DNA from 2 places in the Arthrobacter sp. RCC_34 genome. Region 1 is predicted to be linked to the other one. Evidence: predicted binding sites of a transcription regulator. Region 1 holds the regulator's gene; the other holds the start of a gene.
The links. The regulator LexA, encoded in region 1, represses DNA repair genes until DNA is damaged. The targets are predictions, from matches to a motif close to TCGAACANNTGTTCGA.

Region 1 (7,106 bases):
CTCGCTGGAGGAGCAGCGGCATCTGCTCGTCCAGGCGGGCACCGGCACCGGCAAGTCGCTCGGGTATCTCGTGCCCGTGATCGACGATGCGGTGCGCAACGGCCACCGGGCGGTGATCTCCACAGCGACGCTCGCGCTCCAGGCCCAGATCATGGGCCGGGATCTGCCGCGCCTGCTGGAGACCGTCACGCCCGAGCTTCCCCGGCCGGTGAAGACCGCCCTCGTGAAAGGCCGGTCCAACTACTTGTGCCTGCACAAGGTGGGCGGCGGCTTCCCGGAGGAAGACGCGTCGGACGATCAGCTCTTCGGCGTGGGGGCCGATGGCGCACTGTTCAGTTCGAACAACGGGCCGAGCCTCGGCAATGGTCCGGGCACCCAGCTCGGACGCGAGATCCTGCGGCTGCGCGAGTGGGCGCAGGAGACGGACACCGGGGACCGGGACGACCTGACCCCGGGTGTCTCCGAACGGGCGTGGCGGCAGGTGTCCGTCACGGCGCTGGAATGCCTCGGCCCGGCAAAGTGCCCGATGTCCGAGGAGTGTTTCAGCGAGCGGGCCCGGGCCACCGCCGCCGAATCCGACGTCATCGTCACGAATCACGCCATGCTCGCCATCAACGCTTTCGAAGGCGTCGCGGTGCTGCCCGAGTACGACGTCGTGGTGGTGGACGAGGCCCATGAACTACAGGACCGGGTCACGAGCGCCGTCACGGGCCAGCTGTCCGAAGCGATGGTCACCGCCGCAGCCCGGGCCGCCCGCCGTCATGCCCACATCAACGTCGAAGCGCTCGACGCTGCCGCCGGGGCACTCGAGGCCGAACTGGGTCTGCTGTCCACCGGCCTGCTGCCGCGGGGTCCCGAGGAACCTCTCGGCCGGGCCATCGACGCCGTGCGTGAGGCCTGCCGCGCGGCCCTCTCCGACTCCAAACCCGAGCAGGGGCAACCCGCGGACGGGGCGTTGCAGGCGGCCCGCTCGCGGCTGACGCAGCTCCTGGAGGTCAGCGAACGTCTCCTCGTGGCGGCCGAGCGGAAAGAGGTCGTCTGGGTGACGCGCAGCGGCACCTTCGAGCCCGGCACAGGGTATCGCCCCGCCGACGACGACGCCCCCGCCACCGTGACCGTCGCGCCTCTCAGCGTGGCCATGAAGCTCCGCGACGGACTGTTCGACGGCCACACCGCGATCCTCACCTCCGCGACCCTCGCGATCGGAGCCGCCTTCGAACAGGCCGCCGGCGATGTGGGACTGCAGGGTCCTGGCGCCCCCGACTGGGTGGGCATCGACGTCGGCTCGCCGTTCGACTACCCGCGTCAGGGCATGCTGTATGTCGCGCGCCATCTGCCCAAACCGGGCCGTGGGATCTCACCCGAAGCGCTCGACGAGGTGGTGGATCTCATCAAGGCCTCTGGAGGCGGCGCCCTCGGCCTGTTCTCGTCCCGGAGGGCCGCGGAGGAGGCCGCGGACTACGTCCGCGAGCGGGTTGGCGTCCCGATCCTGTGCCAGGGAGAGGCGACGATGAGCTCGCTCATCCAGGAGTTCTCCGACGACCGGGACACGTGCCTCTTCGGCACACTCACCCTGTGGCAGGGTGTGGACGTGCCGGGCGACTCCTGCCGGCTGGTCATCATGGACCGGATCCCGTTCCCGCGGCCGGACGACCCGCTCAACACCGCTCGGTCCCGCGCCGTCGCCCAGAACGGCGGCAACGGGTTCATGGCGATCTCGGCCAGCAGCGCCGCGATCAAGATGGCCCAGGGCGCGGGCCGGCTCATCCGCTCGACAGGCGACAAGGGCGTCGTCGCGGTCCTGGATTCCCGACTTGCCACGGAGCGCTATGGCGGGTTCATCCGTTCGACGCTGCCGCCGTTCTGGCCGACCACCGACCGGCAGGTCGTCCTCGCGGCGCTCGAGCGGCTCTCCGGCCGGGAACAGACCGCGACGGCGAAGAGCTGAGCCGGGCGGCGGCCACGACAGCAGACGGCGAGGGCCTGAGCGGATCACCGCTCAGGCCCTCGCCGTCTGCCGTTCGTCTTCCGGCGCGCGCCGCGGCGGCCGGTGGGGTTCCTCAGAGAGAGCGCAGCACCGAGACCACTTTGCCCATGACGGTGGCGTGATCGCCCAGAATGGGCTCGTACCGCGTGTTCTGGGGCAGCAGCCAGGTGTGGCCGTCACGCTGCCGGAACGTCTTCACCGTGGCTTCGTCGTCGAGGAGGGCGGCGACGATGTCCCCGTTCTCCGCGTTGTTCTGACGCCGGACGACCACCCAGTCCCCGTCGCAGATGGCCGCGTCGATCATGGAATCTCCCGCGACCTGCAGCATGAAGAGTTCTCCGTGTCCCACGAGCTGGCGGGGGAGCGGCATGACGTCCTCCACTTGCTGATCCGCCAGGATCGGGCCACCGGCCGCGATCCGCCCGACCAGAGGCACCATGGCGGCGTCCGAGGACGTGCTGAGCTCCGCAACGATGGACCGGGGCTCAGGCAGCGAGGTCACGCGGGGCGCTTCCCTCGTGTCCAGGGTCAGAGGGATGAGGATCTCCATCGCCCGGGGACGCTTCGGATCCCGGCGGATGTAGCCGAGGCGCTCCAGCTGGCTCAGCTGGTGGGTGACGCTGGAGAGGCTGGCGAGCCCGACGGTGTCACCGATCTCCCGCATCGACGGCGGGTAGCCCTTCGCCTCGACCGAGCGCTGGATGGTTTCCAGGATCTTCTTCTGACGGGGAGTGAGGCCGCGATTGGCCGGCGCCCTGCTGGGGCCGGCTTCGTTCGATGAACTCCTGGCCATCTGTCACTCCCTGGATCTCGTATGGGGGATCCCCGTCCTCCGGGAGGGCGGGTGCTGCCTGTCGCTTCGCGGGCCTGATTCCGGACCCGGCGAAATTTTTGTCAGTGCCCCCTGGTGTGCTGGTCACCAGAGGAACTCTTCCTGCGTCCAACGCTAGGCCAGGAGGATGCCCGAATCAAACATTTGTTCTAGCGAGTCTTGACAGTGTTCGTAGCTATGTCCTAAAAATAGTAGTAACGAGGTTCGAATACATGTTCGAACCGAGCTGGATGTACGGCGTATTGCCATCGAACGTAGATGCCAAGCGGCGTGATGGAAGCGAGGAATCGAAATGTCAGCACAGGCTGTTGCGATCACCCGAACGCAGGCTGCTCCGCGGATGCGGTTGACCCGCCGTGGGCGGTTCGTCTTCTTCGGCCTCCCGGCCGCGCTCTTGCTCGCCGCGATCATCACCTTCGCGCTGGGCACCTTGCTCACTCCGGCCATCGCGAGCGACACCCATGCGGTCGGCTCGTCCCAGACGGTCGTCGTTCAGCCCGGTGACACGGTCTGGGACATCGCCCAGCGGGTCGCGCCCGGCCGTGACACCCGTGAGGTCGTCGGCGAGATCGCTCGACTGAATGACCTGAAGGCGTCGGAGATCGTCGCCGGTCAGGACCTCTTCGTTCCTGCAGCGCGCTGATCCAACGCGGCGTTGCTCCCGTCCACTGCTGGTCGGGCTCCCGCCGTTCGCTTGGCGCGGTTGATCCGCTCTCGCTCCGTTCTCCTGTTCGGGCTCCGGGCCCGTTCTGTGGGTGAGCAACAATTCAGGGCGGGGGACCTGGGCAAACTAGACTGTACGGGTGAGCGAACAAATGCAGCGCTTGGCGAAGCTTCCCCTGCGAGACAATCTCCGGGGGATCAGCCCCTACGGTGCCCCCCAGATCGACGTCCCCGTGCTTCTGAACGTCAACGAGAACACTCATGGCGTTCCCGCTCCGGTGGTCCAGGCCATCACAGAAGCCGTCACCCATGCCGCCACCACGCTCAACCGGTACCCGGATCGCGAATTCACCGAACTGCGCACCGCTCTGGCGGATTACCTGGGCCACGGCCTGACCGCGGAGAACATCTGGGCCGCGAACGGCTCCAATGAAGTGCTGCAGCAGATCCTCCAGGCCTTCGGCGGTCCAGGCCGCACGGCGCTGGGATTCCCTCCCACATACTCCATGTACCCCTTGCTGGCGAGCGGAACCGACACCGAATATGTGAAGGGCGTCCGCGACGCCGACTTCGAGCTGTCCGCCGAATCGGCCGCCCGTCAGGTGCGCGAACTCGGCCCGAGCGTCGTGTTCCTCTGCTCCCCGAACAACCCGACCGGCACTAAGCTCGGCCTCGACGTGGTTGACGCCGTGTACGAGGCGGGCGAGGCCAGCCAGACCATCGTGATCGTCGATGAGGCTTACCACGAGTTCGCCCGTGAAGGCACGCCGAGCGCCCTCACGCTGCTGCCGGGCCGGGAGCGGCTCATCGTCAGCCGCACCATGAGCAAGGCTTTCGCCCTGGCCGGCGCCCGCCTGGGCTATCTGGCCGCTGCGCCGGAGATCACCGACGCCCTCCGACTGGTCCGACTGCCGTACCACCTCTCCGCGATCACCCAGGCCACCGCCCTTGCCGCGCTGTCCCACCGGGAACTGCTCATGGCGGACGTGGAGGACATCAAGGTCCAGCGCGATCGGATCGTGACGGAGCTCCGGGAGATGGGGCTGAAGCCGGCATCGTCGGACTCGAACTACGTCTTCTTCGGCGGCATGGAGGACCCGGCAGCCATCTGGCAGGGCCTCCTGGACGCGGGAGTCCTCATCCGCGACGTCGGGATCCCGGGGCATCTCCGGGTCACCGCCGGCACGGAGGCGGAGACCACAGCCTTCCTCACGCGGCTCCGGGAACTGCTCGGGCGATGAGCCCGACGGCCGGGCCGCCGACCGGCTCCGGCGGGGAGGACCTAGCAGAAGTCCCGCACGCACCGCCGTCCATCGACATCCACACAGCACGTCACCAGAAGGAGTCTCCCGCATGAGCGCAGCGAGCACGTCCCGCACCGCCAGCATGGAACGCAGCACGAGCGAGTCGAGCGTATTCGTCAGCATCGATCTGGACGGGACCGGTGTGGCAGAGATCAGCACCACCGTGCCGTTCTACGACCACATGCTCAATGCGCTGTGCAAGCATTCCCTGATCGACCTGACGGTCCGCGCCACCGGTGACACCCACATTGACGCTCACCACACCGTGGAGGACGTGGCCATCACGTTCGGCGAGGTGCTCAAGAAGGCGCTCGGCGACAAGGCCGGCATCCGCCGCTTCGGCGACGCCACGGTGCCGCTCGATGAGGCGTTGGCCCGCGCCGTCGTCGACGTGTCCGGGCGTCCGTACCTGGTGCACGAAGGTGAGCCGGCCGGTCAGGAGTACCACCTGATCGGAGGGCACTTCACCGGTTCGCTGACCCGGCACGTCTTCGAAGCCATCACGCTGCACGCCGGGATCTGCCTCCACATGGATGTGCTGCGCGGCCGCGACCCGCACCACATCGTCGAGGCTCAGTTCAAGGCCTTCGCCCGTGCTCTGCGCGCGGCGATCGAACCCGACCCGCGGGTCGAGGGCATCCCCTCCACGAAGGGAGCACTGTGAGCGAGCAGGAGAACACGACAACGGGTTCCGCCCAGTCCCTCGAGGACGGGGCGGTCCGTGATGCCCACACCGGCCGGAAGCCGGAGAGCCCGGAGGGCAAGCCGACGGTCACCGTGCTGGACTACGGTTCCGGCAATGTGCGGTCCGCCGTGCGCGCCCTCGAGGCGGCCGGCGCCCAGGTGACCCTGAGCGCGCGGCCCGAGGACGTCCTCAATGCCGACGGCCTGGTCGTCCCCGGAGTCGGCGCTTTCGCGACGGTCATGAAGGAACTCAAGGACGTCGACGCGATCCGCCTCATCGGCCGCCGCGTGGCCGGCGGACGTCCGGTGCTGGCCATCTGCGTGGGCCTGCAGGTCCTCTTCGAGAAGGGCGTCGAGCACGGCGTGGAAGCCGAAGGCATGGGCGAATGGCCCGGCACGGTGGAGCTGCTCCCGGCCTCCGTGGTGCCGCACATGGGCTGGAACACCGTGAAGGCTCCTGAGGGAAGCCTTCTCTTCGAGGGTGTGGAGGACGAACGGTTCTACTTCGTGCACTCGTACGCCGTGCAGACCTGGGACTTCGACGTCACGCAGCCGCACATGGCCCCGCCGAAGGTCACCTGGTCCGAACACGGCGCCCCGTTCATCGCGGCGGTGGAGAACGGCCCGCTGAGCGCCACCCAGTTCCACCCGGAGAAGTCCGGGGAGGCCGGAGCGCGGCTGCTCCGCAACTGGGTCGGTTCCCTGCGCAGGGGGCGTGACGCGTCCGTCGCGGAGCCCGCAGCGAGCCCGGAAACGGGTGCTGATTCCTGATGTGGTCCATTCTGCTCATGGGACTCGGCGGCCTGCTGATCGGTGGGGGGATCTCCTTCATCCAGCAGAAGAAGCCCCGTTGGCTCAGTATCGCCTTCTTCGTCCTGGCGGCCATGGCTTTGGCCGCCGCCTACCTGTTCACCCTTGACTCGAAATAGGCGCCCCGCGCGCCACCCGGAGGCATCATGACCCAGACCCAGCTTCCTGTTCTCGAGCTGCTGCCCGCCGTCGACGTCGTCAACGGCCAGGCCGTGCGCCTCGTCCAGGGCGAGGCCGGCAGCGAGACCAGCTACGGCACGCCGCTGGAGGCTGCGCTCAACTGGCAGCAGAACGGCGCCGAATGGGTGCATCTCGTGGACCTGGACGCCGCCTTCGACCGCGGCGACAACGCGGAGATCCTCCGTGAAGTGGTGACCTCGCTCGATCTGAAGGTCGAGCTGTCCGGCGGGCTGCGGGATGACGCCAGCCTGGAGCGCGCTCTGGTCGACCTGGGTGTGGCCCGCGTGAACCTCGGGACCGCGGCACTGGAGAATCCCGAATGGACCGCCCGGGCGATCGAGCGGTTCGGTGATCGGATCGCCGTCGGCCTGGATGTCCGCGGCACCACGCTCGCCGGCCGCGGCTGGACCAAGGAGGGCGGCGACCTCTGGGAGGTGCTCGCGCGCCTCGAAGATGCCGGCTGCGCACGGTACGTTGTCACCGATGTGACGAAGGACGGCACGCTCCAGGGCCCGAACGTCGACCTTCTACGTCAGATGGTGGAGAAGACCGGCAAACCAGTCGTGGCCTCGGGCGGCATCTCGAGCCTGGCCGATCTGGAGGCGCTGCGTGCGCTGGTCCCGCTCGGCGTCGAAGGCGCGATCAT
Region 2 (7,106 bases), on a different contig from region 1:
CAGGAACTCGACGCAGTCCCGCATGGGCATGGCGCAGACGGCCGCGATCGACTTGCCGTTGATCAGGACGGACAGCGACGCCGGATTGAGCCGTGCGCCATTGCAGGCAGGGCACGGGATCTGCCGCATGTACTCCTCGTACCGGTCACGGGCGAAGTCCGACTCGGTCTCCCCGTGCTTGCGGTGCACGTACTGGACCACACCTTCGAAGCCGGTGCTGTACTTGCGTTCGCGGCCGAAACGGTTGCGGTACTGGACCACCACCTTGTGGTCTTTGCCGTGCAGCACGGTCTCACGGACGGCCTTGCCGAGCTTCTCCCACGGAGTGTCCATCGAGAAGCCGAGCTCGTCCGCGAGGCCCGACAGCAGGTGGTTCCAGTACTCCTGTGTGGCCGCACCGAGGGACCACGGGGCGATGGCGCCTTCGTTCAGGCTCAGTTCCGGGTTGGGGACCACGAGCTCTTCGTCGACCTCGAGCTTGGTGCCGATGCCCGTGCATTCGGGGCAGGCGCCGAACGGGTTGTTGAACGAGAAAGACCGCGGTTCGATCTCGTCGATCGCCAGCGGGTGCTCATTCGGGCAGGCCAGATTCTCGGAGAATGCCCGAACCCGGCCCGGGTCCTCGGCGTCGAGGTCCACGAAGTCCGCGAGCACGCGGCCTTCGGCCAGCCCCAGGGCGGTCTCGACCGAGTCGGTGAGGCGCTGCCGGATGCCGTCCTTGGCCACCAGACGGTCCACGACCACCTCGATGGTGTGCTTGTACTGCTTGCCCAGTTTGGGCGGGTCCGTCAGCTGGATCTGCTCGCCGTCCACCCGGGCCCGGGCGAAGCCCTTGGCGCCGAGTTCCTTGAACAGGTCCACGAACTCACCCTTGCGGCCGCGCACCACGGGCGCGAGCACCTGGAAGCGGGTGCCCTCGGGGAGCTCCAGCAGCTGGTCGACGATCTGCTGCGGGGTCTGACGGGTCACCTCTTCCCCACAGATCGGGCAGTGCGGGCGGCCCACACGCGCCCAGAGCAGACGCATGTAGTCGTAGATCTCGGTGATGGTGCCGACTGTGGACCGGGGGTTCTTGCTGGTCGACTTCTGGTCGATCGAGACCGCCGGCGACAGGCCCTCGATGAAGTCGACGTCGGGCTTGTCCACCTGGCCGAGGAACTGGCGCGCGTACGCGGACAGTGATTCCACGTAGCGGCGCTGGCCCTCGGCGAAGATCGTGTCGAAGGCGAGCGAGGACTTCCCGGAGCCGGAGAGGCCGGTGAAGACGATCATGGCGTCCCGGGGCAGATCCAGGTCCACATTGCGCAGATTGTGCTCGCGGGCGCCCTTCACCACCAGGCGCGACGAGGGGGCATGACCAGGCGAGCCGGCGCCGTTCAGGCGGGCCGCGCCATGGTTGTGGTTGAGCTGTTCAGGAGACAGGACTTGTTCACCGCTGACATGAGGCACCTAGCCATGCTAATCGAAAACCTGTTCGAATTTCCATGTCGGCCTCGTGTGGCAGGCTGGTGTCCACCTAGACCCCCTATTCGCGAAGAGGTCCTCCATGCGCATTCCCCCGCTGGTCCCGGCTCCGGAGTCCCTGGAACTCCTGTCCGGGCACCTGACCGTTCCCGCCCGGCTCGCCTTCGCCACGGATCTTCAGACCGACGATCCTGGCTGGGCCCTGCTGCGCCATCAGGCGGAGGACTGGCTGGGGGTCCGGCTGGACGATGCGGCTCCCGAGGACGCCTTGCTGTTCGTGAGCACCGACCCGTCCTTGGCTCCAGGGGCGTACCGGCTGGACATCGACGGGCTCATCCGCGTGGAAGCCGCAGGCCTGGACGGCGTGCGCCATGCCTGGCAGACACTCCGCCAGCTCAGCGGGCCCGAGGCCTTCGTGCCACAGGGGTCGGCACGCCGTCGTGCTGATGGACGCACCGTGCACTCGCTCCCCCGCCTGCGGGTGGCCGACGCGCCCCGTTTCGCGCATCGTGGTGTCCTCCTGGACGTGGCCCGCCACTTCATGCCCTTCAGCGAGCTCCTGCGGTTCATCGACCTGCTCGCCGCACACAAACTCAACGTGCTGCACCTCCACCTGAGTGACGATCAGGGGTGGCGGTTCGAGGTCAAGGCCTTCCCCCGGCTCACCGAGGTGGCCTCGTGGCGTCAGGACACCCCTGTCGCCTACGACACCCCCGCTCTGGAGCACGCTCTCATGGCCGGGCATCCGCACGGTGGCTTCTACACGCAGGCGCAGCTCCGTGAAGCGGTCGCCTACGCGGCGGAGCGGGGCATCACGATCGTCCCGGAGATCGACCTCCCCGGCCACAGTGTCGCCGCGATCGCCGCGTACCCGTTCCTCGGCGTCGGCTCACCCGATGTCGAGGTGAGCACCCGCTGGGGCGTCAGCGACTGCATCCTGGACCCCTCCGAACAGACCCTGGACTTCTACCGGACCGTGCTCGATGAGCTCGTCTCCGTCTTCCCGTCGCCCACCATCCATCTGGGTGGGGACGAGGTGCCGTACACGCGGTGGGAGGAATCACCGGAGATCGTCGCCCGTGCGCAGGATCTCGGGCTCGCTTCCGTCGCCTCCCTGCACGGCTGGTTCTTGGGCCGCCTCGCCGATCACCTGGCCGGCCACGGCCGCCAGACCGGCGTCTGGCACGAGGCGATCGGCGAGGCGCTGCCGCAGAGCGCGATCGTCAACGCCTGGCTGGGAGTGGACACGGTGGAGCTCAGCCTCGAACAGGGCCACCGCACGGTGATCTCGCAGCACGAGTTCACGTACCTGGACTACCGGGAAAGTGACCACCCCGATGAACCGAGTGCTTTCTGGCCGGTGCTGCCGCTCGAAAAGGTGCACGGCTTCGACCCCGTCCCGGACCGGATCGCCGCCCTCGAGCGCGACCACGGCGGCGTGGTGGCCGGCGTCCAGGCCCAGCTCTGGAGCGAGTACCTGGTGGACCAGAGGATCCGCGACTTCCATGCCTTCCCGCGCCTGTGCGCGTTCGCGGAGGTGGCGTGGTGCTCCCGCAAACCCGCCTTCGAGGATTTCCGCGCCCGGCTCACCGGGGATCCGGAGATCCCCGGTCATCTCGCGCGTCTGAAGGCGGCCGGGGTCGGCTTCCGTCCCCTGGAGGGACCCGAGCCGTGGCGTGCCCGGCCCGACGTGGCTCGCTTCCGTGCGGAGCATGCCCCCGCAGCGTCCGCCGCGCAGGGTACGACGCCGGGCGAGTGAGCCTCAGGCCTGGTCGCGGTAGGCCGCCGTCAGCAGGCGCACGGCTTCGGCAAGACTGACGCCGCTCGCGCGGGCCGCCTCGGCATAGGCCGAGGCGGCCTCGCCCAGGCTCTTCTGACGGTCGTCCCGGGGCAGGATGACGGTGCCGTTGCGGCCCCTCGTCTCCACGATCGCTGCCGCTTCCAGTTCCTTATAAGCGCGCGCAACGGTGTGCGGGGCGACGTCGAGTTCCGTGGCCAGCGCACGCACCGCGGGCAGCCGCTGGCCGGGCGGCAGGCCGCCGTCGTCCACCAGATGGACTATCCGCAGCCGCAGCTGTTCGAACAGCGGCACCGAGCTGTCGGTCCGGGGCCGCCACGAGCCGGGAAACGCACTCATGAGTCCGCCCCGTCCACGTCCTCCGCCGGACTTTTGCGGGCGACGGTGAACAGGCGTCGGAAGGGGAATACCGTGCCGTGCTGTGTGGCGGGGTAAGCCTCGTTGAGCATCACCGCATAATCCCGCTCGAATGCTTCGGCGTCGGAGGCGCTGAGTGCACCCAGGACGGGACGCAGGCCGGTGCCGCGCACCCACTCGAGCACCGGATCCGGGCCCTGCAGCAGCTGCTGGTAGCTGGTCTCCCAGGCGTCGGCCTGCCAGCCGGCGTCGAGCGCGATGGTCAGATAGTCGGCCGGTTCGAGCACCGCGTCCCGATGGCGGAGCACGCCGGCGAGCTTCACGGCCCAGGCCGTGGAGTCGGCCAGTTCGCGCATGAGCACATGGGACGGCGCGCCGAAGTTGCCCGGCACCTGGAACGCGAACCAGGACCCCTCCGCCATGGCGTCCAGCCAGACGGGGAGCAGCTGCTCATGCCCAGGCACCCACTGCAGTGCGGCGTTGGAGACCACGACGTCGGCGTCGCCGGGCATCCACGTCGCGATGTCACCCAGCTCGAACCGGAGGTTGGGGAACCGTTCGGCGTGGACGGCGGCGCGGTCCAGCATCGCCTGCGAGGAATCCACCCCGACCACCTGCGCCTCCGGCCAGCGCTCGGCGAGCGTCGCGGTCAGATTGCCGGGGCCACACCCCAGATCGACCACGAGCCGGGGCGACTCGGCGTGGATCCTCTGGGTGAGGTCGAAGAAGGGGCGGTCCCGGTAGTCGCCGAATTTCACGTACGTCGCGGGGTCCCATTCCACGGTCGGGTGCATCGCTTCTCCTTCGCCGAAGAGCCCGCCGGACCGGCGTGAGGCAACTCTCAGTGCGAGAGTACCCCACCCGTTGTGTGCTCAGTTGTTGCGGGTGTCGTACGCGAACACCCGCAACAACTGAGCACACAACGACGAGCGGGCTCCCCACCCTCGCTCCGCGTCGGGCGGGGCCCCTCGCCCGCTAGGCTGGGACGGTGAAGCTCCTTGACAGTCTCCCCTCCTCCGGCCGCCTGAACGATGACGATGTGTACACGGCCTTCGTCGAGTGGGTCGAATCCCGGGGGCTGTCCCTCTACCCCGCGCAGGACGAGGCGGCTCTGGAGCTGGCGGGCGGCGCGAACGTCATCCTGGCGACGCCGACGGGATCCGGGAAGTCGATGGTGGCCATCGCCGCGCATTTCTACGCGATGTCCCGCAGCGAACGCAGCTACTACACCGCCCCGATCAAGGCGCTGGTCTCGGAGAAGTTCTTCGCGCTCTGCGACATCTTCGGCGCGGAGAACGTCGGCATGGTCACGGGCGACTCCTCGGTGAACGCCGACGCGCCCATCATCTGCTGCACTGCGGAGATCCTGGCCAACGTCGCGCTCCGCGAAGGTTCAGAGGCCGAGCTCGGCGCCGTGATCATGGACGAGTTCCACTTCTACTCGGATCCCCAGCGCGGCTGGGCCTGGCAGGTCCCGCTCCTGGAGCTGCCGCAGGCGCAGTTCCTGCTCATGTCCGCCACCCTGGGCGACGTCACACGCTTCGAGAAGGGCCTGACCGACCTCACCGGGCGCGCCTCCGTGACCGTGAGCTCCGCCGAACGGCCCATCCCGCTGCACTTCTACTACGGCATGAAACCCATGGCCGAAACCCTGGAAGAGCTGCTGGAGACCCGGCAGGTCCCTGTCTACGTGGTGCACTTCAGCCAGCTGGAAGCCATCGAGCGCGCGCAGAGCCTCATGAGCGTCAACATGTGCACGCGCGAGGAGAAGGACAAGATCGCCGAGCTCATCGCGGGCTTCCGGTTCTCCGCGGGCTTCGGCAAGACCCTGAACCGTCTGGTCCGGCACGGGATCGGCGTGCATCACGCCGGTATGCTGCCCAAGTACCGCCGCTTGGTGGAGCAGCTCGCCCAGGCGGGTCTGCTCAAGGTCATCTGCGGCACGGACACGCTCGGCGTCGGCATCAACGTGCCCATCCGCACCGTCGTGCTCACCGCGCTCAGCAAGTTCGACGGCGTGCGCACCAGGCTCCTGAATGCGCGCGAGTTCCACCAGATCGCCGGCCGTGCGGGCCGTGCCGGCTTCGACACCGCCGGGACGGTGGTGGTCCAGGCGCCGGAGCACACGATCGAGAACGCCAAGGCGATGGCCAAGGCCGTGGCGAAGTTCGGCGACGATCAGAAGAAGCTCCGTCAGGTGGTCAAGAAGAAGCCGCCGGAGGGTTTCGTCTCGTGGGGCGAGCCGACCTTCCAGCGCCTCGTCGCTTCCGTCCCGGAGCCGCTCTCGTCCAGTTTCACCATCACCCACGCCATGCTGCTGAACCTGCTGGAACGGCCGGGCGACCCGTTCGCGGCCACGCGGCACCTGCTGGAGTCCAATCACGAGCCCCGCAGCCGTCAGCTGGAGCTGATGCGCAAATCGCTCGGCATCTACCGCGAGCTGCTGGCCGCCGACGTCGTCGAACGGATCCCGGAGGCCGAACGCGGACCGGACGGGCGCACCGTGCGGCTCACCGTCCACCTGCAGGACAACTTCGCGCTCAACCAGCCGCTCTCCCCCTTCGCGCTGGCCGCACTGGACCTCCTGGACCCGGAGTCGCCGTCGTACGCCCTGGATGTCGTCTCGGTGATCGAATCCACGCTCGACAAGCCGCGCCAGATCCTCGCCGCCCAGCTGAAGAAGGCGAAGACGGACGCCGTCGCGGCGATGAAGGCCGAGGGGCTCGAGTACGAGCAGCGGATGAAGGCACTCGAAGAGGTCAGCTACCCTCAGCCGCTGGCCGAGCTGCTGCTCGAGGCGTTCGACACGTACCGACGTGCGGCCCCCTGGGTGGGTGACTTCGAGCTGACCCCGAAGTCGGTGGTCCGTGACATGTACGAACGGGCCATGAGTTTCGGTGAATTCGTGCAGTACTACGGTCTCGCGCGCAGCGAGGGCATCGTGCTGCGGTATCTCAGTGATGCCATCAAGGCCCTGCGGCAGACGGTCCCCGCCGACGCCCTGCGGGAGGATCTGGAAGACCTGATCGCGTGGCTCGGCGAGCTGGTGCGACAGGTCGACTCCAGCCTCCTGGACGAGTGGGAGGAGCTGAGCAATCCCCACGACCACACCGAGGATCCGCTCCTGCCGCCCGCGCCGCCCCGGCTGACGGACAATGTCCGCGCGTTCCGGGTCATGGTCCGCAACGAGATGTTCCGGCGCGTGGAACTGTTCGCGGACGAGGACTCGCGCGCCCTGGCTGAGCTCGACGGCGACGCCGGCTGGCACTCCGACCGCTGGGAGGACGTGCTGGACGACTACTTCGACGAGCACGACGACATCAGCACGGGCGCCGACGCTCGCGGACCCCAGCTGCTTCTCATCACCGAGCGCCGTGACCGGTGGGACGTGCGCCAGATCTTCGCCGATCCGGCGGGGAACCATGACTGGGGCATCTCCGCGGTGGTGGACCTGGCGGCCTCGGACGAAGCGGGCAGCGCCGTGATC

Region 2: a site for LexA is predicted at 1,463-1,478, ahead of uvrA (excinuclease ABC subunit UvrA). Genes of this name have one in related genera too.

Annotation. Positions count from the first base shown of each region.
Region 1 covers NZ_JBFUPW010000002.1:46,329-53,434, reverse strand. The annotation lists gene AB6732_RS09020 (ATP-dependent DNA helicase) at 1-1,948, shown strand, start outside; gene lexA (transcriptional repressor LexA) at 2,061-2,780, opposite strand; gene AB6732_RS09010 (LysM peptidoglycan-binding domain-containing protein) at 3,112-3,462, shown strand; gene AB6732_RS09005 (histidinol-phosphate transaminase) at 3,623-4,723, shown strand; gene hisB (imidazoleglycerol-phosphate dehydratase HisB) at 4,836-5,450, shown strand; gene hisH (imidazole glycerol phosphate synthase subunit HisH) at 5,447-6,241, shown strand; gene AB6732_RS08990 (hypothetical protein) at 6,241-6,399, shown strand; gene priA (bifunctional 1-(5-phosphoribosyl)-5-((5-phosphoribosylamino)methylideneamino)imidazole-4-carboxamide isomerase/phosphoribosylanthranilate isomerase PriA) at 6,427-7,106, shown strand, end outside.
Region 2 covers NZ_JBFUPW010000001.1:1,607,831-1,614,936, forward strand. The annotation lists gene uvrA (excinuclease ABC subunit UvrA) at 1-1,380, opposite strand, end outside; gene AB6732_RS07595 (beta-N-acetylhexosaminidase) at 1,547-3,223, shown strand; gene AB6732_RS07600 (GntR family transcriptional regulator) at 3,227-3,601, opposite strand; gene AB6732_RS07605 (trans-aconitate 2-methyltransferase) at 3,598-4,413, opposite strand; gene AB6732_RS07610 (DEAD/DEAH box helicase) at 4,608-7,106, shown strand, end outside.